Regions from separate parts of the Pantoea sp. C2G6 genome, predicted to be linked through region 2. Evidence: riboswitches for the same ligand, from Rfam matches in the RefSeq annotation. Region 2 holds a riboswitch; each other region holds the start of a gene.
The links. A riboswitch is a leader RNA that binds a small molecule or an ion and turns the genes downstream of it on or off. The one in region 2 is predicted to bind thiamine pyrophosphate.
Positions count from the first base shown of each region.

Region 1 (7,909 bases), on a different contig from region 2:
GGTAATAGAGGAGGCGAGACGTGGATCGAAAAAGCGGCAGGCGCTGGTGCCCAGCACGCCGTAAAAGGCGTTCATAATAATCTTCAGCGCCTGCGATAGCGGCTGCTTCCCCTGTTTTTTCGCCGCTTCGCGCCCCAGCCAGATCTGTTCGACCATCGCCGGCAGACAGTGGGTATGGCGGGAGAAGCGCGCCTCGCGAAACCCTTCCACCGAATCCGCCTCGTCAGGATGGGCCAGCCCCTCCACCAGACCGACCGGGTCGATCAGGAAGGTGCGGATAATCGACGGGTAGAGGCTTTTGTAATCGAGCACCAGCACCGAGTCGTAGAGACCGGGCCGGGAGTCCATTACGTAGCCGCCGGGACTGGCTTCCGGGGCCACCTCGCCCAGATTGGGGGCGACAAAACCGGCGCGATGCATGCGCGGAATATAGAGGTGACTGAACGCCGCCACCGAACCGCCATGGCGATCGACGGCCAGGCCATTGACCGCCGCCCGTTCCAGCAGGAAAGGCATGATCGCCGTCTGGTGAAAAATGCGCGTGACCAGTTCGCAATCTTTCAGGTTATAGCGCGCCAGCGCCGGTTTATCGTTGGCAAAGCGCCAGTTGATCTCCTCCATGCGCTGCCACGGGTTATCAATCGCTTTACCTTCTCCCAGCAGCTGCTGCGACACCGACTCCAGGCTGAAAGAGGGGAAATCCCAGAAAGCCGATTTCAGCGCCTCAATGCCATCAATGATCAACCGGCCGCTGGCCTGGGCGAAAAAAACGCCTGGCTTGAAGCCATGCTCACGCCACTCCAGCACGCTCTGCTGGCGGCCAAGGCGCAGCGGGATGCCGTAGCGATCGGCATGTTTTTGCAGCACCCGCAGGTCGAACTGCACCACGTTCCAGCCGATTAAAACGTCGGGATCGTGATCGGCAAACCACTGATTCAGCGCTTCCAGCAGCTGCGGCCGGCTGTCGAGGTAGATCAGCTCAAAATCGAGCGCGCTGGCATCGCCATTGGCCGGGCCGAGCATAAAGACCTGACGCTGACCACAGCCCTCCAGCCCGATGCAGTAAAGCTCGCCATGCTGGGTAGTTTCAATATCCAGCGAGACCCATTTCAGCGGTGGGCGGTAGTCAGGATGGGGTTTCAGGCGCGCATTGATCACACTGTTGCCCTGCTGATCGCCATCAAACCAGACCGGCGCGGTGATAAAGCGCTCCATCAGGTAGCGCTCCGGCGGGCGAATATCGGCCTCATAGACCGGAATGCCCTGTTCGCGTAGCTGTTTTTCAAGGCGCTGTAGCTGCCGATTCTGCGGACAGTAGAGGCCAAAAACCGGGCGCTGGCGGAAATCTTTCAGCGCCAGCGACTGAATCCGAAACTGACGTTCATCTTTGAGTAATTCGCTGACCTGAGCCTGAAATTCCTGCGGGATAAACGCGACCGACTCCTGCACCGGCAGCACCACGCGCTGCGCCCCCTGATCGGTGGCGAGCCACAGGGTAATTTCGGTGCCTTGCGGCGTGTCGCGCCAGTGGCGGGTGAGCAGAAAACCTGCGCGGGGCATAGTCAGATAGTCTCCAGACTCAGAATGTCAGGGGTGAGAAAACCTCAGCAGTATAACATGGATATTTATACAGTTCCGCCGCCGCGATTTGTCAACATTGTCCTACAATTCTTGCCTTGACGCTGTGTGGCTGGCTCAGGACAATCCAGCCCTCCGCTTTTTTTAAGGACCTGTATGGAAGCCTGGATTCAACAACTGATTACGCAGTCTCTGGAGTGGGCGCTGTTTGCCGTTGCGCTGGTGACCTTTCTTGAGTCACTGGCGCTGGTCGGGCTGTTGCTGCCAGGCACCGTGATGATGGCCAGCCTGGGCGCGCTGGTCGGCAGTGGCGAGCTTGGCCTCTATCCCGCCTGGGCGGCGGGCTTTGCGGGCTGTCTGATTGGTGACTGGGTCTCCTACGGCATCGGCTGGAAGTTTCAGGGGCCGCTGCATCGCTGGAAGTATCTGCAAAAATATAAAGGTCTGCTGGATAAGACCGAACACGCCCTGCATCAGCACAGCATGTTTACCATTCTGGTGGGACGCTTTGTCGGCCCGACGCGGCCACTGATCCCGCTGGCGGCCGGGATGCTGGAACTGCCGGTGCGTAAATTTCTGCCACCGAACATTATCGGCTGTATTTTATGGCCGCCGCTCTATCTGCTGCCTGGCATTCTGGCCGGGGTGGCGATCGATGTGCCGAAAGCGGCGCAGGGCGGCAGCTTTAAGTGGCTGTTACTGGCGACCGCGCTGCTGATCTGGCTCGGCGGCTGGTTGTGCTGGCGCTGGTGGCGTAGCGGCAAGAGCCGCGACTGGGCGACGGCCTGGCTGCCGCCGCAGCGGTTACGCTGGGCAGGCCCGCTGGGGCTGGTGATCGCCATCGCCGCTTTTGTCGGGATCCAGTTCCATCCGATGATGCCGGTTTTCCGTCATCTGCTGTGGCAGGTGTTTGTCGCTTAAACTGACCGGCGCGGAATGCCGAGCACTTCGGCGGCCCGCGTTTCGCCCGACAGCAGCTGTCGGGTTTCCCCATCCCAGCAGACCCGGCCATCCACAATCACCACGCTGCGCGGCGCAATCTGCTGGGCATCTTCCAGACTGTGCGACACCATCAGCAGTGTAATGCTGCGCGCTTCACACACCGACCGTACCCGTTGCAGCATCTCTCCGCGCAGCGCCGGATCGAGCGCGGAAAACGGCTCATCCAGCAGCAGCACCGGGCGGTCTCGCAGCAGGCAGCGCGCCAGCGCCACGCGCTGCCGCTGTCCACCCGACAGCTCGCCCGGCAGACGTGATAACAGATCGCCTAATCCCACCTGATCGGCCAGCCCTGTCAGCTGCTGGCGCTGTTGCGCGCTGAGTTTCAATCCCGGATGCAGCCCCAGCGCCATGTTCTGCTCAACGCTCAGGTGCGGAAACAGATTGTTCTCCTGAAACAGCATCGACACCGGGCGTCTGGCCGGAACGCTGTGGGTGTGATCCTGACCATCAATCATCAGGGTGCCTTGCTTCACCGGCAGAAAACCGGCGATCAGGCTCAGCAGGGTGCTTTTTCCGGCCCCGCTCGGGCCGAGAATCGCGATGCGCTCGCCGCGCGCGGCATTGAGGCTGAAGCGCATCGGCAGATGCTGATAAAGGTAAGTAAGGTTATCAAGTGTCAGCATGGCGGCCTGGTAATTTTTCCATTAGCGTGAACAGCAGTAAACAGAGCAGCAGCAGCAGCAGGGCGGTGACCGCGCCATCAGCGCCGCGGTAGGCACCAATCTGCTGATAGAGGTAGAACGGCAGGGTGCGGAAGTCGGCGCTGCCAAACAGCGCCACCACGCCAAAATCGCCAATCGACAGCACGCAGGCAAAGGCCAGCGCCTGCGCCAGCGGACGTTTCAGCGCCCGCAGTTCAATCAGCCGCAGCCGGTTCCAGCCGTGAATATCGAGTGAGTCGCACAGCTGACCATAACGCTCAGCCACGTCACGCATCGGGTTTTCCAGCACCTTCAGCGCATAGGGGATGGCGATCAGCGCATTGGTAAAGGTCACCAGCCCTTCAGCCGACTCAGGCAGGCCGACGGTGGCGTTGAGCAGCAGGAAAAAGCCGGTCGCCAGCACAATGCCCGGCATCGCCAGAATCAGCATGCCGCTGGTGTCGATAAAGGTGGCCGCCGCCGGACGCTGACGCAGGCGCAGCTCGCGGCTGCTCCAGAGCAGCATCAGGCTCAGCACCACACACAACAGGCCCGCGCCGGTGGCGATGCGCAGTGAGGTCAATGTCGCCTGCCAGAGTGCGGGCTGCGCCAGCGCGCCGCGTAGTCCGCCGTGCAGACCATCGACGATCACCGCCGCCAGCGGGGGCAGCAGCAGGATCAGCGCCAGCCCGATCAGCAGCGCGTCGGTCAGCTGCGCCCGGCGCGAATCCTGTGGGTCGCGCCAGCCATGCAGCTGGCTGGTCCCGGCGGGAATCGCCCGGCTGAAGCGCTGGCTGAGCAACACCAGCGTCACGCAGCAGCCGAGCTGGATCAGCGCCAGCAGTGCGGCACGGCCAGGATCGTAGTCATAACTCAGCGCCTGAAAGATCGCCAGCTCGATGGTGGTGGCCTGCGGGCCGCCGCCCAGCGACAGCACAGTGGCGAAGCTGGCGAAACAGAGCATAAAGATCAGCGCACCGGTCGGCAGCAGTTGCCGCCGCAGCCACGGCCACTCCAGCAGACGAAAATGGTGCCAGCCGCGCAGATCAAGCTGCGCTGCCAGCTGACGCTGCTCCGCCGGAATGGTCTCCAGTGCCTGGAGCATCAGGCGCGTCGCCAGCGGCAGGTTAAAGAAGACGTGCGCCAGCAGAATGCCCGGCAGGCCATAGGGCGAGAAGTGATAATCAATCCCAGCCAGCTGACAGAGCTGCGCCAGCCAGCCGACGCGCCCATAGACGGTCAGCAGACCAAACACCGCCACCAGCACCGGCAGCACCAGCGTCATGGCAAATAGACGCAGCAGCAGCTGACGGCCAGGAAACCGGCGACGGTAGAGCGCGCGCGCCAGCGGTAGCGCGGGCAGCAGCGACAGCAGCGCCGAAAGCAGGGCCTGACCGAACGAGAAGGCGATAACGTGATGCAGATAGGCATCCTGCCACAGGCTGCGCCAGTCGGTGGCTGGCGCGGCCTGCCAGAGTGCGCCAAAGGCCAGCAGCGCCACGCTGATTAACAGCAGCGTGGCGAGCGAACCGGGGATCAGCCAGCGTGGCATCAGTGGCTGACGGCGCGTTGCCACTGGCTAATCCAGCCGGAACGCTGGCTGGCAACCTCCTCCGGCGAATATTGCAGGGCGGTGGCGGGCACGGTCAGCGCGGAGAAGCCCGCAGGCAGTGGCGTGTCGATCACCGGGTACATCCAGTTGCCGGTCGGAATGGTGTGCTGGAACGCTGGCGACACCATAAACTGCATAAACTGCTGCGCCAGCGCGGGCTGTTTGCTGCTGGCTAACTGCGCGGCGACTTCAACCTGTAAATAGTGCCCTTCGGCAAACGGCGCGGCGGCGTAGTTCTCTTTTTTCTCTTCAATGATGTGGTAAGCGGGCGAGGTGGTGTAGCTCAGCACCAGATCGGCCTCGCCCTTGAGGAACAGACCATAGGCTTCGCTCCAGCCTTTGGTCACCGTCACGGTTTTCTGCGCCAGCTTCTGCCAGGCCTGCGCAGCCTGATCGCCATAGACTTTCTGCATCCACAGCAGCAGACCTAACCCCGGCGTGCTGGTGCGCGGATCTTCGTAGATCACTCGCCACTTCTGCGGGCTGTCGACCAGCTCCTTCAGGCTTTTCGGCGGATTCTTCAGCCGGGTTTTGTCATAGACAAAGGCGAAGTAGCCATAATCAAACGGGACGAAGGTGGTATTGTGCCAGCCGCCGGGCAGGTTTAATTTCGAGGTATCGACCTTACTGTCGGCAAACAGACCGGTTTTCTGCGCCGCCTGCACCAGATTGTTATCCAGCCCCAGCACCACATCGGCCTTGCTGTTTTTGCCCTCCATGCGAACGCGGTTCAGCAGCGAGACGCCATCCTCCAGCGTGACAAATTTCAGCTCGCAGTTGCACTGCGCTTCAAAGGCTTTTTTGACCGCCGGGCCAGGGCCCCAGTCAGCGGAGAAGGAGTCGTAGGTGTAGACCGTGAGAACCGATTTAGCCGCCAGTACGGGGGCGGAGAGTAACAGCAGCAGCGGCAGAACTTTTTTCAACACTTTGCGTTCCTTAAGGAGAAGAGGAAATGAGTCGCAAAGGATCTGAGCACAGAGGCCTCTCAAATCCCTACGTCGGTATTAACCGAATCAGGTTCGACGGGTCTCTCTCAGCTGCTTGCGGTTGGCAGGCGGCACCCCGTTGAGAACGTCACATTCTAGTCATTTCAGCGCCCGCGCGAAAGCGTCACAGCGCCGGTGGGGCAAACCAGGCGGATTTAAAATCAAACCAGCCCAGGGTATTCATCCGCACCCCGCGCATACTGCGCTGACCTTCGAGCAATAGCCAGTGATGAAACAGCGGATGCAGACCCGCCTCCTGCACCAACTGTTTGCTCCACTCCGCCAGCGGCAGCGTTTTCTCGCGCCAGCGGGCGGCGTCGCCATGCCAGTCGATCGGCAGACAATGGTGCAGCAGCGGGATTTCGTAGAGCTGGGCAAACAGCGACCAGGTCAGTGGCAGGGTGAAGTTCACGCTGCCGAGCCAGATGTCGCTCGCCGCCTCGCCCTGATACCAGCTTTCATAGCTGATTTCGCGGGTCACCAGCGTGACGCCGTGCTGCGCCAGCAGCGGACGCAGCGCGTTGGCGATGCCTTCATGCTCCACATGCTGGCTGTACCAGGTGAGCGTCAGATGGGTCAGGCCAGCGGGTTTTTCCACCGGTGTCAGGTCGCGCCGGTGATGCCAGCGCGGCAGCAGGCCATACGCCGGGAACCAGTAGCGCTGATAGCCGACCCCGGCGTGATTGAGCAGGGCGATGGGGTTGAACAGGTAGCTGACCCAGCGGCGCACTGCCGCGTCGCGGCCCTGTTCCGAGCGCTGGTCGAACAGCAGATAGTAGCAGCCCTCTTCGAGGCGGCTCTCCTCCTGGATCTCACCGGCGTTGTCACCCTGCAAGCGCACACCGGCGTAGACCAGCTCATCGCTGATATCGGGTAACACCCAGATCGAGACATCATCAATCAGAGCACGAAAGCCGAAGTAGTCATCAAAGGCTTCAATCTTTAGCTGGCTCTCCTGATTGCGCACCACGCTGTAGGGACCGGTGCCCACCGGCTGGCGGGCGAAATCCCGCAGCGTCGGCCACTCCCGCGGCAGGATCATCGCGCTGACGCTGCCGAGCAGCCAGGGCAAGCCTTCATCCGGCTGGCTTAAGTGAATATCCAGCGTCCAGGGCGCGGGGGAGTCGATCTGCGCAATATGCGAAAACAGCGGCTGTGAGCGCTGACGTTCCAGCGTGGCGATCACATCCTCCATCTCCAGTTCGCGGCCGTGATGGAAGCGAATCGCCGGACGCAGAAAGAAGCGCCAGTGCAGCGGAGAGGTCTGCTGCCAGTGATGGGCAATATCGGGCTCGATTTCCCCGTTTTCCTCATTTATCCGGGTCAGGCCGTTGAAAATCTGCCGGGCGATATGGGTTTCCGAGCGTCGCAGCGGCGAGCCAGGCAGCAGGTTAAGCAGCGGCCGATAGTAAAGCACCCGCAGGATATGCTTGCCCTGACGGAAGCTGCGGCCCAGATGGGCGCTGATCATCTGCCGGACCTGATTTTTATCGCCCACCAGCTGAACCAGCTGATCGATGCGATCCTGCTCCAGCAGATCTTCCGCCCGCTGCTGCTGCAAAGCCAGCCCGGTATAGCAGAAGGTGAGCTGCGAACGCTTGCCGCGGCCCGCCTCTGCCTGCCAGATCAGCCAGCCCGCCGCCTGCATCCGGTTGAGCAGATTGCGCATATGGCGGCGCGAGCAGTGCAGCCGATCGGCCAGTTCACTGAGCGTGATCGCCTGCGTCTGCCCCTGGCAGCTCTGCCACAGGCGGATGAACTGCTGCTTCAGACGTGAGGTGGACATAAAAGGGGAGCTCCCGCTTAAAAGCGCTCTGTTTTTCCTGCCCTATTTTAAGAGCAAACTTTAGCCTATGGGAAGAGCGGGAGGCATTCCGCAGGGAATGGCGCTCGACCCGCATTTCGCTGTTCAGCGGGATGCTTTTCTGAGTAGGGTGCATTTACACCGCCAGCAGATCATCTCTGCTGGCTTTTTTCATGTTGCGCGTTATCGTCTACCCTTCTTTTCTCCTCTCTGTTCATCCTGTAAGGGATTTCGGTATGAAATCGCTGTTAACGCGGCAGCGCCGCATCAATCCGGTTTACCTCGC
Region 1 covers NZ_JBGMNJ010000007.1:79,885-87,793, forward strand. Annotated here, with positions in the region: gene polB (DNA polymerase II) at 1-1,566, opposite strand, end outside; gene ACCW71_RS11460 (DedA family protein) at 1,735-2,499, shown strand; gene thiQ (thiamine ABC transporter ATP-binding protein ThiQ) at 2,496-3,203, opposite strand; gene thiP (thiamine/thiamine pyrophosphate ABC transporter permease ThiP) at 3,190-4,797, opposite strand; gene thiB (thiamine ABC transporter substrate binding subunit) at 4,773-5,759, opposite strand; TPP riboswitch at 5,806-5,908, opposite strand; gene sgrR (HTH-type transcriptional regulator SgrR) at 5,944-7,605, opposite strand; gene ACCW71_RS11485 (MFS transporter) at 7,860-7,909, shown strand, end outside.
Region 1: another riboswitch for thiamine pyrophosphate. It lies ahead of thiB (thiamine ABC transporter substrate binding subunit); the one in region 2 lies ahead of tenA (thiaminase II).

Region 2 (7,909 bases):
CTGGGTTTTGAGGATATTCCAGAGACAGAGGCAGAACCGGAGCCTGCTGGCGCACAACAGGCCGCGCCCATCACTGAAGCAAATAACGTATCAATCGTGACCAAAGGGTCGCACTGACCCGCAAAGAGGATGACATGTCTGAATCAAGGTTCCCGCAGGGATTTTTATGGGGGGGAGCGCTGGCCGCTAACCAGTCTGAAGGCGGATTCCGCGAAGGCGGAAAGGGTTTAACCACCGTCGATATGATCCCGCTGGGGCCGGATCGGATGGCGGTCAAGCTGGGTCTGGAGCCACGCCTGACGCTGCGTGAGGAGGAGTTCTATCCCAGCCATGACGCTATCGATTTTTATCACCGCTATCCGCAGGATATTGCCCTGATGGCGGAGATGGGATTCAGCGTGTTCCGCACCTCGATTGCCTGGAGCCGGCTCTATCCCAACGGCGACGAACTGACGCCAAACCCGGAAGGGATCGCCTTTTATCGTGCGCTGTTCGAAGAGTGCCGCAAATATCAGATCGAGCCGCTGGTGACGCTGTGCCACTTCGATGTGCCGATGCATCTGGTGACGGAGTATGGCTCCTGGCGTAACCGTAAAATGATCGACTTTTTTGCCCGCTATGCCCGCAGCTGCTTTGAGGCGTTTGATGGTCTGGTGAAATACTGGCTGACCTTTAACGAGATTAATATCCTGCTGCACAGCCCGTTCTCCGGGGCCGGGCTGGTGTTCGCGCCGGGGGAGAACCGGGAGCAGGTCAAGTATCAGGCGGCGCACCATGAGCTGGTGGCCAGCGCGCTGGTGACCCGCATCGCGCATGAGGTCAATCCGGCCAATCAGGTCGGCTGTATGCTGGCAGGCGGCAATTTCTATCCCTGGTCGAGCAAACCGGAAGATGTCTGGGCGGCGCTGGAGAAAGATCGCGAAAACCTGTTCTTTATCGATGTCCAGGCACGCGGGGCTTATCCGCGCTACGCCGCCCGACTCTTCCGGGACAAGGGCGTCACCCTGGCGATCGCTGACGGCGATGTGGAGATCCTCAAAAACAGCGTTGATTTTGTTTCATTCAGCTATTACGCCTCACGCTGCGCCTCTGCGGAGATGAATGAGCAGAACAGCAGCGCCGCCAACGTGGTGAAATCACTGACTAACCCCCATCTGCCACGCAGCGAATGGGGCTGGGGCATCGATCCGCTGGGGCTGCGCATCACCATGAACATGATGTATGACCGCTACCAGAAGCCGCTGTTTCTGGTGGAGAACGGCCTGGGCGCGCACGATGAGATCAGCGCCAGCGGCGAGATCAATGACGACTATCGCATCAGCTACCTGCGCGAGCATATCCGGGCGATGGGCGACGCCATCGCTGACGGCGTACCGGTAATGGGCTACACCAGCTGGGGCTGTATCGACCTGGTGGCGGCGTCAACCGGCGAGATGAGCAAACGTTACGGCTTTGTCTATGTGGACCGTGACGACCGCGGTAACGGGACGCTGGCGCGCACGCGGAAAAAATCGTTCTGGTGGTATAAGAAGGTGATCGCCAGCAACGGCGAGGATCTTGAGTGACGTTGTCACGTTATGCCCGTCATGCAGCCCTTTTAGTGAACCGCGCGGCTGGCGTTGTACTCCGGCGGTAATTATCGTATAACAGCTCTCTCCGAGGGGTGTCCTGTTATGGGCTGAGATGGCGTAAGCCGAACCCTTTGAACCTGATCTGGGTCATGCCAGCGAAGGGACGGGTCGGCAGCATGCTCTGCTTCATCTCCTGCGATTTTCCCTGTTCCAGACCGTATGCCCGGATCTCCCTGATGAATGGAGATCCTATGTCACATCCGCTTTTCGACACCGGTTTTTATGGCCGTCTGCGCCAGCAGGCGGGCGCGCACTGGCACGCCTATGTCACCCATGATTTTGTGCAGCAGCTCGGTCAGGGAACCCTGCCCGCCGCCGCCTTTCGCCACTACCTGACCCAGGACTACCTGTTTCTGCTGCACTTCGCCCGCGCCTATGGCCTGCTGGTCAGCAAACTCTCGGACCCCGCCGCGTTGCGCAGCGCGGCGGCATCACTTAATGCCATCGTCAGCGAACTGCCGCTGCACCTCCGCTACTGCCAGCAGTGGGGAATCGATGAAGCGGACGTGGTGAGCCAGCCTGAGGCGATGGAAACCCTTAACTACACCCGCTACGTGCTGGATGTCGGCCACAGTGGAGATGCGCTGGAGCTGCTCACCGCGCTGATGCCGTGCGTCGCCGGTTACGCGGAAATCGGCCTGACGCTGCTCCGGCATCCCGATACCCGCTTCACCGGCAATCCTTACGCCGCCTGGATTGAAAATTATGGTGACGAGGGCTATCTCTCCGGGGTGCGCGCCTCGCTGTCGCTGTTTGAAAACCTGGCCCGGCAGTGCGCGGGGGAGCAACGCTTCGATCGGCTGGCGACGATCTTCACCACCGCCACGCAGCTGGAGTCCGCTTTCTGGCAAATGGGCCTGCGTCACGCCGCGGATACGGGGAGCAGCCGGTGATCCCCGCCTGCGCCGAAGCGCCGCCCGGCATTTCGATTCGCCAGCTCTCGCTGCGGGTGGGTCAGCAGCAGCTGTTCAGCCAGCTCAGTCTGGAGATCGCTGGCGGGACGTTTACCGCGTTGCTGGGGGCCAGCGGGGTCGGTAAAAGCAGCCTGATGCGGGTGATTGCCGGTCTGGCAGAGCCGACCGCCGGAGAGATCAGCGGCAGCGACGGCCTGCCGCTGGCCGGACGCATCGCCTGGATGAGCCAGCAGGATTTACTCTATCCCTGGCTGACCGTGGAGCAGAATGTCTGCCTCGCCAGTCGCCTGCGGGGGGAAAAAGCCGACCGCGAATGGGCGCACCATCTGCTGGCGCGGGTAGGACTGGCGCGCTACGCCAGCGCCCTGCCCGCCACGCTGTCGGGAGGGATGCGGCAGCGCGCCGCGCTGGCCCGTACCCTCTACAGCCGTCAGCCGATCGTGCTGATGGATGAGCCCTTCTCGGCGCTGGACGCCCTGACCCGCGCCCGCATCCAGACGCTGGCCGCTGAAGTGCTGGCCGGTCACACCGTACTGCTGATCACCCATGACCCAGCGGAAGCCTGTCGGCTCAGCCACCACCTGCTGGTGATTGGCAAAGCGGGCATCGAATCCTCTCCACCGCTGGCCGGTCAGCCGCCGCGCGCAGCCGATGACATCGGCCTGCTCCGCAGCCAGGCGGCGCTGCTGCAACAGCTGACCAGGGTGGCCGGATGAACCGCCATCAATTCACCGCGCTGCGCCGCGGGCTGACCCTCTCTGCCGGACTGATTGCGCTATGGTGGCTTGCGACGCTGACCTCGATTCCCGCCTTTCTGCTGCCCTCACCGGCAGCGGTGGCCGTGGCGCTGTGGCAAAACGCCAGCTATCTCGGCTACCACAGCCTGATGACCCTGAGCGAAATCCTCAGCGGCATGGCGCTTGGCGTGCTGCTGGGTGCGCTGCTGGCGCTGGGGATGACCTTTTCGCCCTGGCTGCAACGCTGGATGATGCCGCTGGTCATCACCAGTCAGGCGATTCCGGTGTTCGCGCTGGCTCCGCTGCTGGTGCTGTGGTTTGGCTTCGGCATGAGCGCCAAAGTGGCGATGGCGGTGCTGGTGATCTTCTTCCCGGTCACTTCCGCCTTTTTTGACGGCCTGCGCCGCGTCAGCCCCGGCTATCTCGATCTGGCGCGCACGCTGGGCGCATCACGCCGCGCTCAACTGCGCCACGTCCGGCTGATGGCCGCGCTGCCGGCGCTGGCGTCGGGCCTGCGCATGGCGGCGGCGGTGGCGCCGATTGGCGCGATTATTGGCGAGTGGGTCGGATCGGCTGAAGGACTCGGCTACGTGATGCTCAACGCCAACGCCCGGATGCAAAGTGACCTCTGTTTTGCCGCCCTGTTTATCCTGGTGCTGATGACGCTGCTGCTGTGGCTGATCGTCAACGCCCTGCTCCGTCGCCTGATTGTCTGGGCCCCTGAAAGCCCGTAATCCCTTAACTTACGAGAAAAAGCATGACTAAAATTTCGCTGTTTACCCTGATCTTCAGCGCCAGCTTAGCCAGTCAGGTTCAGGCGATGGAAAAGCTGACGCTGGTGCTCGACTGGTATATCAATCCCGACCATGCGCCCATCATGGTGGCGCAGCAGAGTGGCGCGTTTGCGGCGGAAGGTCTGGCGGTCACTATTGTTCCGCCCTCCGATCCGGCGCTGCCGCCGCGTCTGGTGGCGGCCGGGCAGGCCGATTTAGCCATTACCTATCAGCCGCAGCTTCATTTCTTCGCCGATCAGGGCTTGCCGCTGGTTCGGGTCGGCACCCTGATCAATAGCCCGCTGAACACGCTGATCACCCTGGATAAGGCAGTAAAAAAACCGGGCGATCTGAAAGGGAAAAACATCGGCTATTCGGTCAGTGGTATTGAGCAGGCTACGCTGGCGACCATGCTGAACCATGATGGCGTTAAAGCCGATCAGGTGAAGCTGGTCAACGTGAACTTTCAGCTCACCAGTGCGCTGCTGACCGGTAAAGTCGATGCGGTGATTGGCGGCTATCGCAATATCGAAGCGCTGGAGATGAAATTGCAGGGCAAAGATCCGGTGGTGTTCAATGTGGAAGATTATGGCGTGCCGGCCTATGACGAACTGATCATCGTCGCCAACCGTGATGAGGCCCACGCAGAAAAGATTAAAAAATTTATGCGGGCGCTGAAGAAGGGAAATGCTGAACTACAGGCGCATCCCGAAGCGAACTGGCAGGCCTTTGCCCGCGCCTATCCGCAGCTGAACACGCCGTTAAACCATCAGGCCTGGCGTGCCTCACTGCCGCTGTTCGCCCGCGACCCGGCAAAGCTGGATCGCGCACGCTATCAGGCGTATGAGCAGTTTCTGTTTGATAATAAACTGGTTAAAACCGTGACCCCGGTCGAGCGTTACGCCGTCGACAGCGAGTGAGGAAGCCGGCCCGCCGTTAAAGCCGCGGGCCGGAGAACCGCCTACAGGCGGGATTTCGGATAGAGCCAGTGTTCGATGTCGCTGGCCGGCAGCGGTTTAGAGAAGAAGTAGCCCTGGATTTGATCGCAACCGTAGGTTTTCAGTAAGGCCAGCGTCGCTTCTGTCTCCACACCTTCCGCCAGCACCACGTAGTTCAGCTCTTTCAGCATCTGAATAATCGATCTGACGATGATCCGGGAGGCGTCATCTTCGCCCATCCGGGAGATCAGCGAGCGGTCGATCTTAATCACATCCAGCGGAATATCCTGCAAATAGCTGATATTGCTGTAGCCGGTGCCGAAATCATCCAGCGAGATGACAAAGCCGTGCGATTTCAGCGCTTCCAGCCCTTTAATCGCCACGTCACTCTTGGTGATCAGCTCATTCTCCAGACACTCGATACCGAGGATAGCGGTCGGCAAACGGGCGGCCTCTAATTTCGCCACCAGCTGACTGGCAAAATCCGCTTTTGCGAAATCACGTTCGCTGACGTTGATGGAAACCGGGATCAGGCTGTACTCCCGATCCCAGCGCGCCAGTTGCTCCACCACATGATCGATCACCCAGTTGGTCAGATCGGAGATCAGGTTGGTTTTACCCGCCAGCGGAATGAACTCTGAGGGAAAAAGCTCGCCCCGCTCGGGATGGTTCCAGCGGATCAGCGCCTCCAGCCCGACGGTTTTACCGGTTTTCAGGCACACTTTCGGCTGCCAGGCCAGGTAAAGCTCTTCATTTTTGTTCAGCGCCTGGGCGAGGTCATTCATGATCATAAAATCATCGTTACGCCGCGTGTCGTAACTCTCGTCGAAAGACATCACGCCAACCTCTTCATCGATCGCCTTGTGCAGCGCGCTGACCGCCTGGCGTACCGTTTCGTTGGCATCCATCCGGGCCGGCACAAATTCACTTTCGCCGATGAAAACATCGAGGTCCAGGGTGATATTTTCGGCCAGATCCGCCTTCATGCCGTTGAACAGGTCGATCATGCTGTGAGGCGTATAGCCGCCCAGATAAGGCTGAATTATGGCGAACCGACCCGGCGCGAAGCTATAGAGCGTCTCCTCCGCGGGCAGGTTCAGCCGCTGCGCCACATCCTGCGCCATCTGTTTTAACAACTTCTCCATCGGCGCAATTCCCACCGCGCGCGAAAGCTCATAGGCGCGGGGAATATCGATGCAGTCCAGCAGGATCAGGCGGAAACGGCTGTGTGGCGCAATCAGCGTCAGTTGCTGAATGTCGCGGATTAAGCGGGGGCGATTGGGCAGATGCGTAATCACATCAACAAAACCGGCGTTATTCCAGGCTTCCAGGAAAGAAGTGACCAGCATCGCCAGCGATCTCAGCGTCGCGAGCTGATCCTCGGAAAAGGGATGGGGCTGGGTATCCGTCACACACAACGTACCCAGCATCGCGCCGTCGAGGTTCTGTAACGCCACACCGGCATAAAACCGGATGTGGGGATCACCTGTCACAAAAGGGTGCGAGACAAAACGCGCATCCAGCAGGGTGTCATAAATCACCAGATGACCGTCGCCATCAATCACGTGCCGACAAAGTGACTGCTCACGGGTCGATTGTTTAAGATCGAAATTCCGGGCCGCCTTGATGTACTGATTATGGTCATCAACAATCGAAATGAAGCTGCCTGAAATCCCTAACACCTGGCTGGCGAGATGGACAAACCTCTCCAGCACTTCATCCCGGGTCTCATCTGGCGACAGAAGTGCTTTAATCGCACTGAGACGCTTTACGTCACTGCCATTTTGCTCGTTATGCACTGAAGCCTCTCCTATGCAGGCGCAAAAACCGAAAAATAATTTAGCTCAATAGTGCTCAATTAGCGCCCAATTATCAGATAAATAGCGGCTCAATCTGACAGTACTTTCACAGCGAAACAGTGTCGCACGATATTTAATCGCTGTCGAAAGCATTTACGTCAATCTTTTACGCGCACAACCTGCGGCGATTCCGTACGGAAGCCCAGACCAATCAGACGACCGAGCAGAAAACGCAGAAACGGCAGGCGGCGGATTATCGCAGGAACTTTACTGCCCTGGGTCGTTTTTCGTCTGGCCTTGTTACGGCTCATTTTGATTTGCAGATACTGGGTCGCGACGGTAGGAAATTGCCGGCGCTTCTGCACCTTCTCCAGATCGCGCAGTTGCAGCTCCCCGGCCTGAAGCGGAGCGGTCAGGATATTCGCCGCGGCCACCGCGTCCTGGATCGCCAGATTCACCCCCACGCCACCAATCGGTGACATGGCATGGGCGGCGTCGCCAATGCAGAGGACGCCGGGTTTCGCCCACTTATCCAGCCGGTCGATGCGTATCGACAGCAGACTGAACGCCTCCCAGCTGCTGAGTTCCGCCATGCGCGCCACGCCAAAAGGTGACAGCGCCCCCACTTCCGCTTTGAAAGCCTCCAGCCCGGCCGCTTTTTTCGTTTCGAATTCGCCTTTGGGGATGGTCAGTCCGCACTGCCAGTAGTCGCCGCGATCGATAACGATAAAGTTCTGCCGCGGGCCTTTATGCCCCATCCCCAGATCGGGGTCCTGCGGTTGTCTGCTGAGGCGGAACCAGATGACATCCCGCGCCGCGCCAAACGCCTGCCCGGTCAGCCCTGCCGCTTCCCGCACCCTGGAGTGACGACCATCCGCGCCCACCACCAGCGGGCAGCGGATATGGAGCTGCTGGCTGCCGCGCGACGCCGTGACGCCGCGCACCACACCCTGTTCAGAGTAGAGCGCCTCGAATTGGGTCGATTGCAGCAGGCGATACCCCGCATAGCGGGCGCTCTGTTGCGCCATAAAATTGAGAAAATCCCACTGCGGCATAAAGGCGATAAAGCGGCACTGCACCGGCAGTCGGGAGAAATCCGCCATCGTGACGCTCTGAC
Region 2 covers NZ_JBGMNJ010000004.1:271,872-279,780, forward strand. Annotated here, with positions in the region: gene ascF (PTS cellobiose/arbutin/salicin transporter subunit IIBC) at 1-117, shown strand, start outside; gene ACCW71_RS08665 (6-phospho-beta-glucosidase) at 135-1,565, shown strand; TPP riboswitch at 1,650-1,752, shown strand; gene tenA (thiaminase II) at 1,823-2,524, shown strand; gene ACCW71_RS08675 (ABC transporter ATP-binding protein) at 2,521-3,261, shown strand; gene ACCW71_RS08680 (ABC transporter permease) at 3,258-4,016, shown strand; gene ACCW71_RS08685 (ABC transporter substrate-binding protein) at 4,040-4,975, shown strand; gene ACCW71_RS08690 (sensor domain-containing phosphodiesterase) at 5,017-6,792, opposite strand; gene ACCW71_RS08695 (FAD-dependent oxidoreductase) at 6,951-7,909, opposite strand, start outside.

Region 3 (7,909 bases), on a different contig from region 2:
TGACTGCGGATGAAGCCTCAGCCAGCCTGGCCGAACTGTTAAACGCCGGTCTCGGCGGTAGCAAAGACGATTAATCGTCGTCAGCCAGATAAAAACCCTGCTTCGGCAGGGTTTTTTTTTGGTCTGAACTCAGATCTTCCACTCATCGCGGCGCATACCAATATCTTTTAACTGCGCGTCGCTCAGCTTCGCCAGGATAGTGCGGGTCTCCCGCCGCCGCTGCCAGCGTTGATAGCTGCGCCACAGCAAGCGAAGCAGATGGTAAGGCGTGACTGCAAAAGGTTTAGCTGCGCGATTTTCATCATATCCCATGATAGTGCCCTCAATGATTTGCCTGAGCACCATTCTCAGCGGAGCGCTCTGTATGATACAGACGCAAAAATCACTTTTATTTAACATACAGATTGCGGCTGGTGGGATCTGAATGGTAAAAACAGGGGATGACTGTACTGGTCAAATATCAATCTATGCGGAGCAGGGAATACGATGACCCGATATGAACATCTGGCGACACTGCTGGCCCAGCGTATTGAACAGGGGTTATATCGCAGCGGTGAGCGCCTGCCCTCCGTGCGTAGCCTGAGTGCTGAGCATGGCGTCAGCATCAGTACGGTACAGCAGGCTTATCATCTGCTGGAAGAGAAGCAGATGATTATCCCGCAGTCGCGTTCAGGCTATTTCGTGGCGTCACGCAAGGCGACACCGCCGATACCGGCACTGACGCGCCCGGCGCAGCGGCCGGTTGAGGTCACGCAATGGGATGCGGTACTGGCGCTGATCAACAGTCGTCAGGCCGATGATGTGTTGCAGATGGGCAGCGGCATGCCTGATCTGACCCAGCCGACGCTGAAGCCGCTGTGGAAGGCTTTCAGCCGCCAGGCGCAGAAGCAGGAAACGGCACTGCTGAATTATGACAACCTCTATGGTGTGCTGGCGCTGCGTCAACAGGTGGCACGGCTGGCGATTGATAGCGGCTGCCAGCTCACCGCCGATGAGATCGTCATTACCACCGGCTGCCACGAGGCGCTGTCTGTCTCAGTGCGCGCGGTGTGCGAGCCGGGCGATATTATCGCCGTAGAGTCACCCTCGTTTCATGGCATTATGCAAACCCTGCGCGGCTTTGGCATTCGGGCCATTGAGATCCCCACGGACGCAGTGACCGGTATCAGCCTCGAAGCGCTGGAGCTGGCTTTTGATCAATGGCCGATCAAAGCGGTGGTGGTGGTGCCGAACTGTAACAACCCGCTGGGTTTTATCATGCCGGAACCGCGCAAACGGGCCTTGCTGACGCTGGCACAGCGTTTTGATGCGGCGATCATTGAAGATGATGTTTATGGCGAATTAGCCTGGGAGTATCCCCGTCCCCCCACCATTAAAGCGCTGGATCTCGATGGCCGGGTACTGCTGTGCAGCTCCTTTTCAAAAACCCTGGCACCCGGTTTGCGTGTCGGCTGGGTTGCGCCGGGTCGTTATCGCGACCGCGTGCTGCACATGAAATATATCGTCACCGGTTCCACCGCCACGCAGCCGCAGCATGCGGTCTCAGAATTTATCCGCCAGGGCCATTATCAGCCTCATCTGCGCCGGATGCGGCAAATCTATCACCGCAACTATGAGGCCTTCAGCTGCTGGGTGCGGCACTATTTCCCCTGTGGCATCTGCGTCTCCCGTCCGCAGGGCGGCTTTCTGATGTGGATAGAGCTGCCCGAAGCCTTTGATGCCGTGCGGCTGAATCGCGAACTGCTTGAATCAAATATTCAGATTGCGGTGGGATCGCTGTTTTCAGCATCGGGTAAATACCGTAACTGTCTGCGTCTGAACTATGCGTTGCCGATCAATGACCAGACTGAGCAGGCGCTGGCGCAGGTGGGGGCGGCCGTTGAGCGGGCCATGCTCTCATGCCAGCATGATTCGTCTGCGTCAGCCTCTCACCGGTTAAATCGGGAAAGGCAGGGCCAGCAAGAGGAGGAAACTGGCCCTGGTCAGATAACCTTAACCTGACGCAGGCCACGTTAAGGTTTCCGGTCGCGGCGCGCCAGCTCCAGACGTCAGGGCTGCGCGCCGCCTTCCCAGATTATTTCTGGCTTTGCATCTGTTGCATGGCCTGTGCGGAAGGGGTTCCAGAAAACCCTATTACTGGCGGTCGGGTTCGGCCAGCGCCAGCAGGGTACGTGTTGCTTCACGCCAGTCATCCGCCTGGGTAATCGCACTCACCACCGCAATACTGCCCACGCCGGTTGCCAGCACCTCCGGCGTTCGCGCAAGGGTGATGCCGCCAATCGCCACGGTGGGGATATGCGTCAGCCGTGTCAGGTGGCGCTTCAGTTCTGCTAAGCCCTGCGGAGCGGAAGGCATCTCTTTGGTCTGCGTGGGAAAAATATGACCCAGTGCGATGTAAGAGGGCTGAATAGCCAGCGCCCGCTCCAGTTCCGCATCATCGTGGGTGGAGATCCCCAGGCGTAATCCCGCCTGATAAATCGCGTCCAGATTGGCGACATCCAGATCCTCCTGACCCAGATGCACACCATACGCCTGATGCTTAATCGCCAGCTGCCAGTAGTCATTAATAAACAACCGCGCGTCGTAGCGTCTGCCGAGCGCTATCGCCCGCACAATGGCCGGTTCAGCCCGCTCATCGGGCTGATCTTTGATGCGCAGTTGCAGAGTGCGAACGCCAGCCTCTAACAGACGTTCAATCCACTCCGGGCTATCAACCACCGGATAAAGCCCGAGGCGGGGTGCGGTAGCGGGGAATGCGGGCATGGTTACTCCTTCTCAAGGGTGTCGGCGGGGTGATAAAGCTCACCGCCGCGGCTGCGGAAATTATCTGACATCTGTGTCATACCCACTTCAACGTACTGCGTAACGGCTTCCTGACGGGCGGCGAAGTCGCGCACCTCCTGGGAAATTTTCATTGAGCAGAATTTAGGACCGCACATCGAACAGAAGTGGGCGACCTTGCCTGACTCCTGCGGCAGGGTTTCGTCATGCATCGCGCGGGCCGTCTGTGGATCGAGCGCCAGATTAAACTGATCTTCCCAGCGGAATTCAAAGCGCGCTTTTGACATCGCGTTATCCCGGATCTGCGCGCCGGGATGGCCTTTCGCCAGATCGGCGGCATGGGCCGCAATTTTGTAGGTGATCAATCCCTGCTTCACATCCTCTTTATTCGGCAGGCCCAGGTGCTCTTTGGGGGTGACGTAGCAGAGCATGGCGCAGCCAAACCAGCCAATCATCGCCGCCCCGATACCTGAGGTAATGTGGTCATAGCCGGGCGCGATGTCGGTCGTCAGCGGGCCCAGGGTATAGAAGGGGGCTTCAGCGCACTGTTCGAGCTGCTCGGTCATGTTGCGGCGGATCATATGCATCGGCACGTGTCCCGGACCTTCAATCATCACCTGCACGTCATACTCCCAGGCAATCCGGGTCAGCTCGCCCAGGGTGCGCAGTTCGGCAAACTGCGCCTCGTCGTTCGCATCCTGAATGGAGCCGGGCCGTAAGCCGTCACCCAGCGACAGCGATACATCATAAGCGGCGCAGATCTCGCAGATTTCACGGAAATGCTGATAAAGAAAACTCTCCTGATGATGGGACAGACACCATTTTGCCATGATCGATCCGCCGCGTGAGACAATCCCGGTCAGTCGTCTGGCCGTCATCGGGACATAACGCAGCAGTACGCCGGCGTGGATGGTGAAGTAATCGACCCCCTGTTCCGCCTGCTCCAGCAGCGTGTCCCGGAAAACGTCCCAGTTCAGCGCCTCGGCCACGCCGTTAACTTTCTCCAGCGCCTGATAAATTGGCACCGTGCCGATCGGCACCGGACTGTTGCGCAAAATCCATTCGCGCGTTTCATGAATATTGCGGCCGGTAGAGAGATCCATCACCGTGTCGGCACCCCAGCGCGTCGACCAGACCAGCTTTTCTACCTCCTCCTCAATGGATGACGTCACCGCCGAATTGCCAATGTTGGCGTTGACCTTGACCAGGAAGTTGCGGCCTATAATCATCGGCTCCGATTCAGGATGATTGATATTGGCCGGAATGATGGCGCGACCGGCTGCGACCTCCTGACGGACGAACTCGGGCGTAATATTCTCCGGCAGATGGGCGCCAAAACTGTGGCCCGGATGCTGTTGCAGCAGAACCTCACTGCGGATGCGCTCCCGCCCCATATTCTCCCGCAGGGCGATAAACTCCATCTCCGGGGTAATGACGCCCTGACGGGCATAGTGCAACTGGGTGACGCAGCGACCTGCACGCGCCCGACGCGGTACGGGCAGCGGATCGAAGCGCAGAGAGTCAAGCGCTTCGTCGGCCAGCCGCTGCCGGGTATAGCCGGAGCTGTTTTGCGGCAGCCATTCGCTGTCGTCACGTTCAGCGATCCAGCGCGCCCGCACTTTTTCCAGACCGCGATGGAGATCGATCGTTGCCGCGGGATCGCCATAGGCGCCCGCGGTGTCATAGACCGGCACCGCTTCATTTTGCTCATAGTGAGGCTGTTCTTTGCTGCCGCCAGTGTGGGTCGGGGTTAGCGTGATCTCCCGCATCGGAACGCGAATATCGTCCCGGCTGCCGTGGATCCAGATGCGACGGGATTGCGGAAATGCACTGCCGCTTCGCAGAGAATCGATAAATCCCTGCGCCTGGGCACGTTGTTCGCGACGGGTCATTTTTGAGTCAGACATAGCAATCTTCCTGTTAAAGGGGAACGTTGCTTGTCCGGAGTTCGGAAGGAGTAACAGTACAGAAGGCATCAGAATGCTGGTGCACTGAGAAGATTTACTCTTGTTCCCTTCGCAGGTTCTAACCTGATCAGGTTCCGCGGATCCCGAATGAACGGTCTCAGCCCGGCAGGGCACTCCGACAAGAATCTGTTTTTACGCCTGGCTCTGAGTCACAACAGCTTCAGGCGTAAAAACGTTAATAGCATAGCGTGAATAAAAAAGGTTCTTTGGCTGCTCACCTCAGAACCTGTTCAGCATAAAAGGGCTGCGAAATAAACTCAACCCGATTATCCAGCAGGGCGGTTAAGCCGGACGGGCAATCTGGCTGTCATTGGCCACCGGCGGGGGGGCGAGCTGGTTATCCCATGCCAGCTGGATCAGCTTATCTTCCAGCGTAAAACGCGCTTCCAGCACTTCACCCACTTCGGACAGCGCCTGCTGAAAGGTCATGCAGTTCTCATCGTCGATAGCCTGCTGGAGATGGCCGTCATACAGCTGCATCAGCCGCTCCGTGTTGGCTTCCAGCGGTGGATAGATCTGTGCAGCCGCAATCATCGGACTGTCACCACTCATCTCACTGATCACCCGCTCATAAATGCTGAAGTGACCGGCGGAGAGGTAATCCACCAGGCCGTGACAGAAGTTATCCAGCGCCTGTTCATCCAGACGGGTCAGGGCTTCTTTATTGGGTTTCAGGCCGACCAGGTGGTAATAGGTCACCAGCAGCTGACGACGGGCTTCAAGCCACGAATCGACCAGTTCATTGCTGCCACCTACGCGTTCAGCCAGGACGTCTAACTGGTTAAGCATATCTAACTCCATGTGAGTTATAGTTGTTCATCTACACACTTAACATCAGGGCTTCAGCGTGCGATTTGACGCTAAGGATGACGAAATAAATGCAATGCGAAATCTCAAGCGTAGACGCTGGATGGTGGATTGTCAGCCATGAACAGAAACTTTGGTTGCCGCAGGGTGATTTACCCCACGGAAAAGCCGAAAAATTTGGTTTAGCGGGCAGTAAAGCTCGCCTCATTGGTGAGTGGCAGGGGGAAAAGGTCTGGCTGATTTGTGAGCCGCGTTCTGAAGATATCTATTCAGTACGCCAGCTGATCGATCAGGAGCCGGGACTGTTTCAGCTGGTGGGGCGCGGCGTGCAGCTGGCGGAATTTTATCGCTCTCATCGCTGGTGCGGCTATTGCGGCCACGAGATGCACCACAGCAAGCATGAATTTGCCTGTCTGTGCAGCCATTGCCGCGAACGTTACTACCCGCAGATTGCGCCCTGCATCATCGTCGCTATCCGTCGCGGTGACGAAATCCTGCTGGCGAACCACGCCCGTCATCGTAACAAGGTCTACACCGTGCTGGCGGGCTTTGTTGAGGTCGGCGAGACGCTGGAGCAGGCGGTCGCCCGTGAAGTGATGGAAGAGAGCAACATCCGCGTCAAAAATGTCCGTTATGTCACTTCACAGCCGTGGCCTTTCCCGCAATCGCTGATGACCGCCTTTATGGCGGAGTATGACAGCGGCGATCTGCAACACGATGGCAAAGAGCTGCTGGACGCCGCCTGGTTCCGCTTTGACGCTCTGCCGCTGTTGCCTCCGCCGGGCACCGTGGCGCGCCGCCTGATTGAAGATACCGTCGCCCTGTGCCGCGCCGAAGTGTGAAAGTGCTACACTACACGCCTGTCATAGAGAGAGTGTTGAGATGAGTGAACTGAAGAACGATCGTTATTTGCGTGCCCTGCTGCGTCAGCCGGTAGATGTCACGCCGGTGTGGATGATGCGACAAGCCGGGCGCTATTTGCCGGAGTACAAAGCGACACGCGCCCAGGCGGGTGATTTTATGTCGCTGTGTAAAAACGCCGAACTGGCCTGTGAAGTCACCCTGCAACCGCTGCGTCGCTATCCGCTGGATGCCGCTATCCTCTTCAGTGACATCCTGACCATCCCCGATGCGATGGGGCTGGGCCTCTATTTCGAAACGGGCGAAGGCCCGCGCTTCTCTAACCCCGTGACCTGCCGTGCAGACGTCGAGCGTTTACCGGTGCCCGATCCTGAGATGGAGCTGGGTTATGTGATGAACGCGGTGCGTACCATCCGTAAGAACCTGAACGGCGATCTGCCGCTGATTGGCTTCTCAGGCAGTCCGTGGACGCTGGCGACCTATATGGTGGAAGGTGGCAGCAGTAAAGCCTTCACCAAAATTAAGAAGATGATGTATGCCGATCCCGCCACGCTGCACGCGATGCTGGATAAGCTGGCCGATAGCGTCATCCTCTATCTCAACGCCCAGATCCGCGCCGGTGCGCAATCGGTTATGGTGTTTGATACCTGGGGTGGCGTGCTGACCGGTCGTGATTACCGAGAGTTCTCACTCCACTATATGCATAAAATCGTCGACGGCCTGCTGCGTGAAAACGACGGTCGCCGCGTGCCGGTAACGCTGTTCACCAAAGGGGGCGGGCAGTGGCTGGAAGCGATGGCGGCCACCGGCTGTGACGCGCTGGGTCTTGACTGGACCACCGATATTGACGACGCGCGACGTCGTGTTGGCGATAAAGTCGCGCTACAGGGCAATATGGACCCCTCAATGCTCTATGCGCCGCCAGCGCGTATCGAACAGGAAGTGGCGGGTATCCTTGAGCGCTTTGGCGCAGGCACCGGCCATGTCTTTAATCTGGGTCACGGTATTCATCAGGATGTGCCACCGGAACATGCGGGCGTCTTTGTTGAGGCGGTGCACCGTTTATCACGCCCCTGGCATCAGGAGTAATTATGGATATTGCCGCACTGCGCGCTGAGCAGCTGCAACGCGCCGCTGAAGTGGTGCGTGTGGATGACTTTGATATTTTACCGCCCCGCTATATTGGCGGGGCAGATGTGGGATTTGAACAGGAGGGGACCATCACGCGCGCGGCGCTGGTGGTACTGGAGTATCCGTCGTTAAGGCTGGTGGAACATCGCATCGCGCGTATTGATACCACCATGCCCTATATTCCGGGCTTTCTCTCCTTCCGCGAATATCCGGCGCTGCTGGCCGCCTGGCAAATGCTGGAGCAGAAGCCGGATCTGCTGTTTGTGGATGGGCATGGCATTTCGCATCCACGGCGACTCGGTGTGGCGTCGCATTTTGGCCTGATGGTCGATGTGCCGACCATTGGCGTAGCAAAAAGCCGC
Region 3 covers NZ_JBGMNJ010000024.1:5,469-13,377, reverse strand. Annotated here, with positions in the region: gene rpoC (DNA-directed RNA polymerase subunit beta') at 1-74, shown strand, start outside; gene ACCW71_RS20040 (DUF1127 domain-containing protein) at 130-312, opposite strand; gene ACCW71_RS20035 (PLP-dependent aminotransferase family protein) at 487-2,001, shown strand; gene thiE (thiamine phosphate synthase) at 2,134-2,763, opposite strand; gene thiC (phosphomethylpyrimidine synthase ThiC) at 2,766-4,688, opposite strand; TPP riboswitch at 4,776-4,876, opposite strand; gene rsd (sigma D regulator) at 5,031-5,537, opposite strand; gene nudC (NAD(+) diphosphatase) at 5,627-6,397, shown strand; gene hemE (uroporphyrinogen decarboxylase) at 6,438-7,505, shown strand; gene nfi (deoxyribonuclease V) at 7,508-7,909, shown strand, end outside.
Region 3: another riboswitch for thiamine pyrophosphate. It lies ahead of thiC (phosphomethylpyrimidine synthase ThiC); the one in region 2 lies ahead of tenA (thiaminase II).

Region 4 (7,909 bases), 190 kb from region 2:
TCCGCTCCACCCGCTCGGCCACGCTCTCCGGTGCCTCTTCCGGCGAGCGCAGCTCCACAATGCAATCCTCAGCGGTGAGCATCGCCCGATCGATAAAGGGAATGGCCGGCTCTTCCGGTTCAGGTGCGTCATCGAAACGGAACTGACGCAGATGCCAGTCAACAAAATCGCAGTGGATCATGCAACCAAGCGGCGACGGCGTCAGTTGCAGTAACTGACTCAGCGCCATCTGCGCCTGCATCGCCCCCAGCGTCGCCACGGCCGGTCCCATGACTCCGGCGGTGTTGCAGTTTCCCGCCGCCGCGGGCAGCTGTGGAAACAGTGCGCGATAGCCCGGCGCACCGCCGCAGAAGCCCCCCACATAGCCCTTTCGCCCCAGCACCGAGGCGCAGATCAGCGGCAGTCCACGCGGATAGCACTCGTCAGAGAGCTGATAGGTAATGGCGAAGTTATCGGCGGCATCCACCACCAGATCGATGCCCGCGAGCGCGTCGGGCAGTTGGCTGGCGCTCAGCCGGTGTGGATGCGCCTCAACCACGCATTCCGGGTTGCGTTGCGCCAGCGCACGTTGCGCGCAGAGCGCTTTCGGCTGACCCACGTCATCAACGCCAAACAGGGTTTGCCGATGGAGATTGTGCAGTTCAACCGAATCGCCATCGTAAAGACGGATAAAGCCGACGCCAGCCCCGGCCAGCAGCGGCAGTAGCGTGGCGCTCAGACCGCCCGCTCCCACCACCAGCACCCGCGACCGGCTCAGGCGCTGCTGTCCCGCTTCACCAATCTCCGGCAACATCGTTTGTCGCTGATAACGTGTCATCACCACTCCTTAACTGAACTCTGCCAGACCAAAAATCGGGGTGGAGGCGAATGCCATCTCACGCTGCTCCATCAGCCCCGCCTGAAACGCCTCGTGCCCGGCGTGGATAGCACCGGCAAAGGCACCGGCCATCCGCACCGGATCGCGGGCTTTCGCCACGGCGGTGTTAAGCAGCACGCCATCAAAGCCCATCTCCATCGCCTGCGCCGCCTGACACGGCGCGCCGATACCGGCATCGATAATCAGCGGCACATCTTTGAACCAGGCCCGCATCGCCCGCAGCCCCTCGATGTTGCGTAATCCCTGGCCGGAGCCGATCGGCGCGCCCCACGGCATCAGCACTTCGCAGCCCGCCTCCAGTAATTTCTCGCCGACAATCAGATCTTCCGTGGTGTAGGGAAACACCTGGAATCCGTCGGCGCAGAGGATGCGGGCGGCTTCGACCAGCGCAAAAGGATCGGGTTGCAGCGTGTCGGCATGGCCGATCACCTCCAGCTTGATCCAGGGCGTATCGAACAGTTCACGCGCCATCTGCGCCGTGGTAACCGCCTCTTTCACCGTGTGACAGCCAGCGGTATTGGGCAGGATTCGCGTGTTGAGCTGTTGCAGCAGGTTGCGGAAAGCGCCGCCGTCGCTGCCTTCCCGCCGCAGGCTGACGGTAATAATCTCCGCGCCTGAGCGCGCTATCGCCTGTTGCAGGATCTCCGGCGAAGGGTAGCCAGCGGTGCCAAGCAGGAAGCGGGATGTCGGGGCAAACTGATAGAACATGGTTAACCTCCCTGCATCGGTGACAGAATTTCAAGCTGGTTGCCCGCCGCAAGTTTCTGGCTGGCATAACGGCTGCGCGGCACAAACTCACCGTTCAGCGCGGTGGCGACCGTGCGGGGATCGATCTGCTGCTCCTGCATCAGCTCCGCCAGCGTGCTGGCTCCGGTTTCGATGGCGCGGCCATTGAGTTCAACTTGCATGATTACCCTCCTGAGTCAGTTGCTGCATTAATTTTTCGGCCATGATCGGTGCCAGCAAAAAGCCGTGGCGATAGAGACCATTCAGTGAAAAACGGCCCTCTTCATAGCGCACTTCTGGCAGATTGTGGTGATAGGCGGGACGCAGACCGGTGCCACTCTCCACGATTCGCGCTTCGGCCAGCGCCGGGTGCAGCGTATACGCCGCGCTGAGCAGCTCCATCATCGCCCTGGCGCTGATCGCGCTGCTGTCATGGCTCTCAACCATGGTAGCGCCCAGCATAAAGTGCCCGTCCGCACGCGGCACCAGGTAGCAGGGAAAGCGCGGATGCAGCAGCCGGACCGGACGGGAAAAGTGGATTTCGGGGGTATGCAGGATCAGCATCTCACCGCGCACCGCCCGCAGGGCGGGCTGTTGCTGAGCGGCGTGAATGCCGCGACAGTCGATAATCTGCCCGCTGGGTTGACCGCTGTGGATCGCCACCTCCGCCTGTTGCAGCTTATCGCGCAGTTGCTGCATGGCATGGCGCGGATCGAGATGCGCCTCAGCAGCGAAAAACAGGCCACGGGCAAAGCGGTTTTCCAGCTCCGGCTCAATCTCAGCGGGTGCAACCCACTGATGCTGCTGCGTCATGCTGGCGAAGCGCGTCAGTTCCCGGCTGTCGCGAGGTGGTGCCACCACCAGCGTGCCGTGCTGCACCACGCCCTCGACGCGCCTGGCCCACCAGCCTGCGGCATGCTGTCCCCATTCAATCACCTGCGGCGGCGCACTCTCCGCTTCACACCAGGGGGCGAGCATCCCTCCGGCCCAGTGGGAGGCCGCGCGACAGTCGGGGCGGGTCACGATCTCGACAGTTTCTCCGCGTTCCGCCAGCAGCGTAGCGACACAGAGCCCGGCAACGCCGCTGCCGAGTACCGACCAACGGCTCATGATGTCCACCGGACGGGAGATGCATAATTCAGGGAGTTGTGGGTCATAGCGGCCTCGTCATAACGATGCGAAGACCCGTGATACCAGAAGGGAAAAGGCGAGAGCGAGGTGAACGCGCCCTTGCGGCAAGTATCAGAAACAGCGATACCCGTCTTCCTACGCCAGTATCAACTGGGTCAGGTTCTAAGGGTCGCTAAGCCGCGCGGTGCGCTATTAGCCTCTCAGTCTCTCCGGCGAGACTCCCCTGACGGCTTTAGTTGTAAGTGAAGTGAGGAGCTTCGTCAAGCCTGGAGCTCTTGCAGCGCCTGGGCCACTGCCGCGGTGATTGCGTTAATACGCTGCTCATTACGGCGGTAGTAGGTCCACTTGCCCACTTTGCTGGCCTCAACCAGCCCGGCGCTGTGCAGCGCCTTCAGACAGAGCGAGGTGGCGGGCTGCGAGAGGCCCGCCTTATCCTGAATGAGACTGGCACAGACGCCATACTGATCGAAGGGAAAGAGCTGAGAATAGCCCGCAAACGCTTCTTCAGGATTTTTCAGCCACTTAAGCACGGCCACCCGGGTAGGGTTGGCGAGTAACTTAAGGGCATTTTCCGGTGACATGCCGCCTCACAAAATATCAGGATGAGTAAAAAGGATAGTCAGTATATCCTTTCTCATCACCGCCATACAGGGAGCTGTGATCCACCGCATTGAGCGGATGGCCCGCTCTCAGCCGTTCCGGCAGATCGGGATTGGCGATAAAGGTGCGGCCAAAGCCCGCCAGATCGCCCCACCCTTTTTCCAGCATGCGTTGCGCTTTTTCCTGGGTATAACGGCCAGAATAGATGATCGGTGAGCGGAAGGTTTCCCGCAGCGCCGCGCGGAAACTCTCCGGCATCTCAGGGCTGTTATCCCAGTCCGCTTCCGCGATGGAGAGATACCCCACCTCCAGCTCATTCAGCAGCTGTGCGGCGCCGATGTAGGTCGCGTGCGGATCGCTTTCGACCAGTCCCAGATAGACGCGCTCCTCATCCGTGCTGGAAAACAGCGGCGCAAACCGGACGCCGACGCGGTGGCTGCCAAACACCGAACTGACCGCTTCCGTCACTTCGCGCAGGAAACGCAGGCGATTTTCAGGCGAGCCGCCATATTCATCGCTGCGGAAATTGGTGTGCTCAGAGATAAACTGATTGATCAGATACCCGTTGGCGGAATGTAGCTCGACGCCGTCGAAACCCGCCCTTTTGGCGTTTTCCGCCGCGCGTCGGTAGAGTCCGACCACCTCTTTCACTTCGGCCGTGGTAAGTTCACGCGGTTCACTGGGTGCGGTTAAGATCCCGGCGGCGGGCCCGGTTTCAATAAAGACCCTGACCTGGGTCGCGGCCACGGCTGAGGGGGCAACCGGCGGCTGTTTGCCTGGCTGAAGTTCAGTATGTGAGACCCGGCCAACGTGCCAAAGCTGGCAGAAGATCGTGCCGCCCTGCTCATGAACGGCGTCAGTGACCCGCTTCCAGCCAGCCACCTGTTCTTCGCTGTGAATACCCGGTGTCCAGGCATAGCCCTGGCCGCGCGGTTCAATCTGGGTGCCTTCCGTAATCATCAGCCCCGCGCCGGCGCGCTGACGGTAATATTCCACCATCCTGTCGCCGGGAATATTTCCCGGCTGCTCGCTGCGACAGCGGGTCAGCGGCGGCAGTACGATACGGTTACGAAGCGTTAAATCACCCAGCGTCAGAGGGGAGAAAAGAGACGGCATAACGAAAATCCTCAATGAAACAAAGAGGCGTCATTATATTTACACATTTAAATTTGTAAATATGTAATCTGTGCTGGATGGCAGCGTAATCACTCCCGCTATGGCTGGACGGCTGACTCGAAAAACTGATAGGAACTCTCGCGTCGTGCTTTCGCCTGATACATGGCGACATCGGCCTGGTCCAGCAGCAGCCTGGCCGGGGTCGTTCCGAACCGGGCGAGGCTGATACCGATTGAGGCGCCAATCGCGATTTCCATGCTGTTAATCACCAGGGGTTCTTTCAGCGTGTCGATGATGCGCTGCGCGATCGCCGATGCCGCGTCACGATTATCGCACTTCGCAGCAACCACAAACTCATCGCCGCCCAGACGTGCCACTGAATCGCCCGGTCGCATAGCGCGCTGGAGTCGCTCGCTGATCAGTTGCAGCAGCGCATCGCCGGTGGCGTGCCCCATCGAATCATTCACCGCCTTGAATCCATTCAGATCGATAAACAGCACGGTGGTATAAGCGCGATCGTCCTCCTGCGCCAGCATGGCGTTTACCTGGTCGTTAATCCAGGCGCGATTATGCAGGCCGGTTAAGGTGTCACGGGTGGCGAGGGTTTCAAGCCTGCGCATCCGCTCTTTGTCGCGCGTGATGTCGCGTGACACCAGCACCGCCCCGATGTTCTGGCCGGTGGAAGGGTCGGTGACGCCGCAGGCTTTGGTGCCCAGCGTAAGATAGTGGCCGTCGCGATGCAGTTTACGTACCTCAACCACGTCCGGCAGCGCGCCGCCACTGAAGAGATGTTCCAGCGCTTCGGTGGCGGATGCCCGGTCGTCAGGATGCAAAAAATCCACTACCCGTTTGCCTACCACTTCCGCGGCTGACCAGCCAATCATTTGGCAATAAGAGGGCGAGATGGCAACGTAGCGGCCCTGATTATCGCAATGGGCGATCAGGTCAGTGCTGTTTTCAATCAGCAGGCGGTATTCTGCCGCCGTGCGCAGCGCATCTTCCAGCGCCTTACGCTGCCCGGAAATATCCAGAATGAAGCCGTTATATTGCTGGCAGGCACTCCCCGGCGGGCTCTCCGGCAGCCCGGAAACCAGCACACGTCGCGTCGTCCCGTCCAGACAGTGGATCGGCACTTCAATATGAAAAGGCGTCACGCCTTCCAGCGCCGCCGTGAGTTGCAGCGCGATCAGTGCATCATCGTCAGCCTGAGCGAACCTCAGCCACGCACGCAGCGAGACCCCCTTCAGGGCGGGTATCAGCCCCGCCGGGCTTTCGTGGCTGGCGACACATATGCCCTGTGCGTCTGTGGACCAAACGGCGGAAAAAGTAGGTTTGATCACAATGCTCATAGTGGTCGGTTCCGTGGTGTGCTGACGAGGCTAAATGGCCTGATGCGGGTGGTTAACTATCTCCAGGGTGATTCACCTCTGAACCGGATAAGGATTCGGCGGGGAATTCCATTCCACAACTCCTGATGACAGGTGCTGAATGTTGCTGTCGTCCTGGGGCAGCCGCCTCCCTGGGGAGATAACGCAGGCGAAAATCGGCGGGAAGCGGGCAGAGTTAACATTCAGGATAGTCACTCTTTCTCCTTATTTATCGGCCGATCGACACAGATTCTTTAATTAACCGGCTTTTTCGCGTCGCGCTCTGGCTGGCAGTGGCCGCATTGCTGCGGAGACTGACCAGCCCGTCCCCTTCGCGCTATGCCCCATGATGATGAGTCGCATAAATTCAGCTTAAGTGCCTGCCCCGCCGGCACCTGACGCCAGGCAGCGCTAACGGGCGAATGAAGTCAGCTAATACAATCTGAACCCAGATATCCTGTTCAGAAAGCCGCTTTGTGAAGCCGATCAAAAACTCATCAGAACATCTTTTCCGCTTAACTATTTCTTAAGATTAATCCTATAACCTCGCCCCTGTATCAACCCATATCGGGTTTCCCGGAGCCTAACCCCATGCAAATCAAGACCACTGATTCTTCTACCCTGAGTAAAGTTCCTGCCGTGACTGCGGCGTTCTGGCTGACCAAGATCGCCGCCACCACCCTGGGTGAAACCGGCGGTGATGCCGTGACCATGTCGATGAATCTGGGGTATCTCACCGGAACGCTGATTTTCGCCCTCATCTTCCTGGTCGCGGTGGTGGCGCAGATTAAAAGTCAGAATTTCAACAAATGGCTCTACTGGCTGACCGTAGTGGCGACCACTACCGTCGGCACCACGCTGGCCGATTTTGCCGATCGCTCGCTGGGAATAGGGTATCCGGGCGGGGTGATGCTGCTGAGTACCCTGCTGGTCCTGTCTCTGTTTATCTGGCACATCACCTGCGGCACCATCGCCGTCACGTCGGTTAACAACGAAGTGTCAGAAAGTTTTTACTGGGTAACCATTATGTTTTCCCAGACGCTGGGTACGGCGCTGGGTGACTGGACCGCGGACAGCGAAGGCCTGGGCTATGCCGGTGGGATCCTGCTGTTTGTTGGGGTGCTGACAATGATCTGGGCCGCCAGTCGCTTTACCTCGCTTTCACGTACGGCACTGTTCTGGGCGGCGTTTATTCTGACCCGTCCGCTGGGTGCGGTGGTCGGCGACTTCCTCGATAAACCGATTGCAGATGGCGGAATGGCACTGAGCCGTTACAGCGCCTCGCTGGTACTGGCGCTGATCATCATCGCCTTTCTCTGGCTGTTGCCCCAGCGCCCGGCCGCGAAAGTGGCGGCGACCCAATAAAAAATACGCTTCACTCTTTTTTAGCCACACCAGGGAACAAAACAACAAGGCCGCCCATGATGGGCGGCCTTTTCAGTGCGTGTCAGAAGATGCCTGGCAGCCGGTGAAATCACCGCGCCGCCTTCGCTTACTGACCCAGAATTTCCCGGCGCACAATCCCGGCGCCAGCGCTTAACGCATGCAGTTTGCCATTGGCAACCTGGCGGGAAAGAGGAACCATGCCGCAGTTGGTTGAAGGATAGAGTTTGTCAGCATCGACAAACTGCAATGCCTTGCGCAGCGTGCTGGCGACCTCTTCCGGTGTCTCGATAGTGTTGGTGGCCACATCGATCGCGCCCACCATCACTTTCTTGCCGCGAATCAGCTCGATCAGATCCATCGGGACGCGGGAGTTCTGACACTCCAGTGAGATAATATCGATAGCTGAGCGTTGCAGCCGTGGAAAGACTTCTTCATATTGCCGCCATTCGGTGCCCAGCGTCTTTTTCCAGTCGGTATTCGCTTTAATGCCGTAGCCGTAGCAGATATGGACCGCCGTTTCACACTTCAGCCCTTCCACGGCGCGTTCTAATGCGGCGATACCCCAGTCGTTCACCTCATCAAAGAAGACGTTAAACGCCGGTTCGTCAAACTGAATAATATCAACACCGGCAGCCTCTAACTCTTTGGCTTCCTGATTAAGAATTTTGGCAAATTCCCAGGCCAGCTTTTCGCGACTTTTGTAGTG
Region 4 covers NZ_JBGMNJ010000004.1:84,030-91,938, reverse strand. Annotated here, with positions in the region: gene ACCW71_RS07820 (ThiF family adenylyltransferase) at 1-817, opposite strand, end outside; gene ACCW71_RS07815 (thiazole synthase) at 827-1,585, opposite strand; gene thiS (sulfur carrier protein ThiS) at 1,588-1,785, opposite strand; gene ACCW71_RS07805 (FAD-dependent oxidoreductase) at 1,775-2,713, opposite strand; TPP riboswitch at 2,850-2,969, opposite strand; gene ACCW71_RS07800 (ArsR/SmtB family transcription factor) at 2,995-3,315, opposite strand; gene ACCW71_RS07795 (alkene reductase) at 3,332-4,450, opposite strand; gene ACCW71_RS07790 (diguanylate cyclase domain-containing protein) at 4,549-5,799, opposite strand; gene ACCW71_RS07785 (COG4705 family protein) at 6,409-7,182, shown strand; gene ACCW71_RS07780 (methionine synthase) at 7,310-7,909, opposite strand, start outside.
Region 4: another riboswitch for thiamine pyrophosphate. It lies ahead of ACCW71_RS07805 (FAD-dependent oxidoreductase); the one in region 2 lies ahead of tenA (thiaminase II).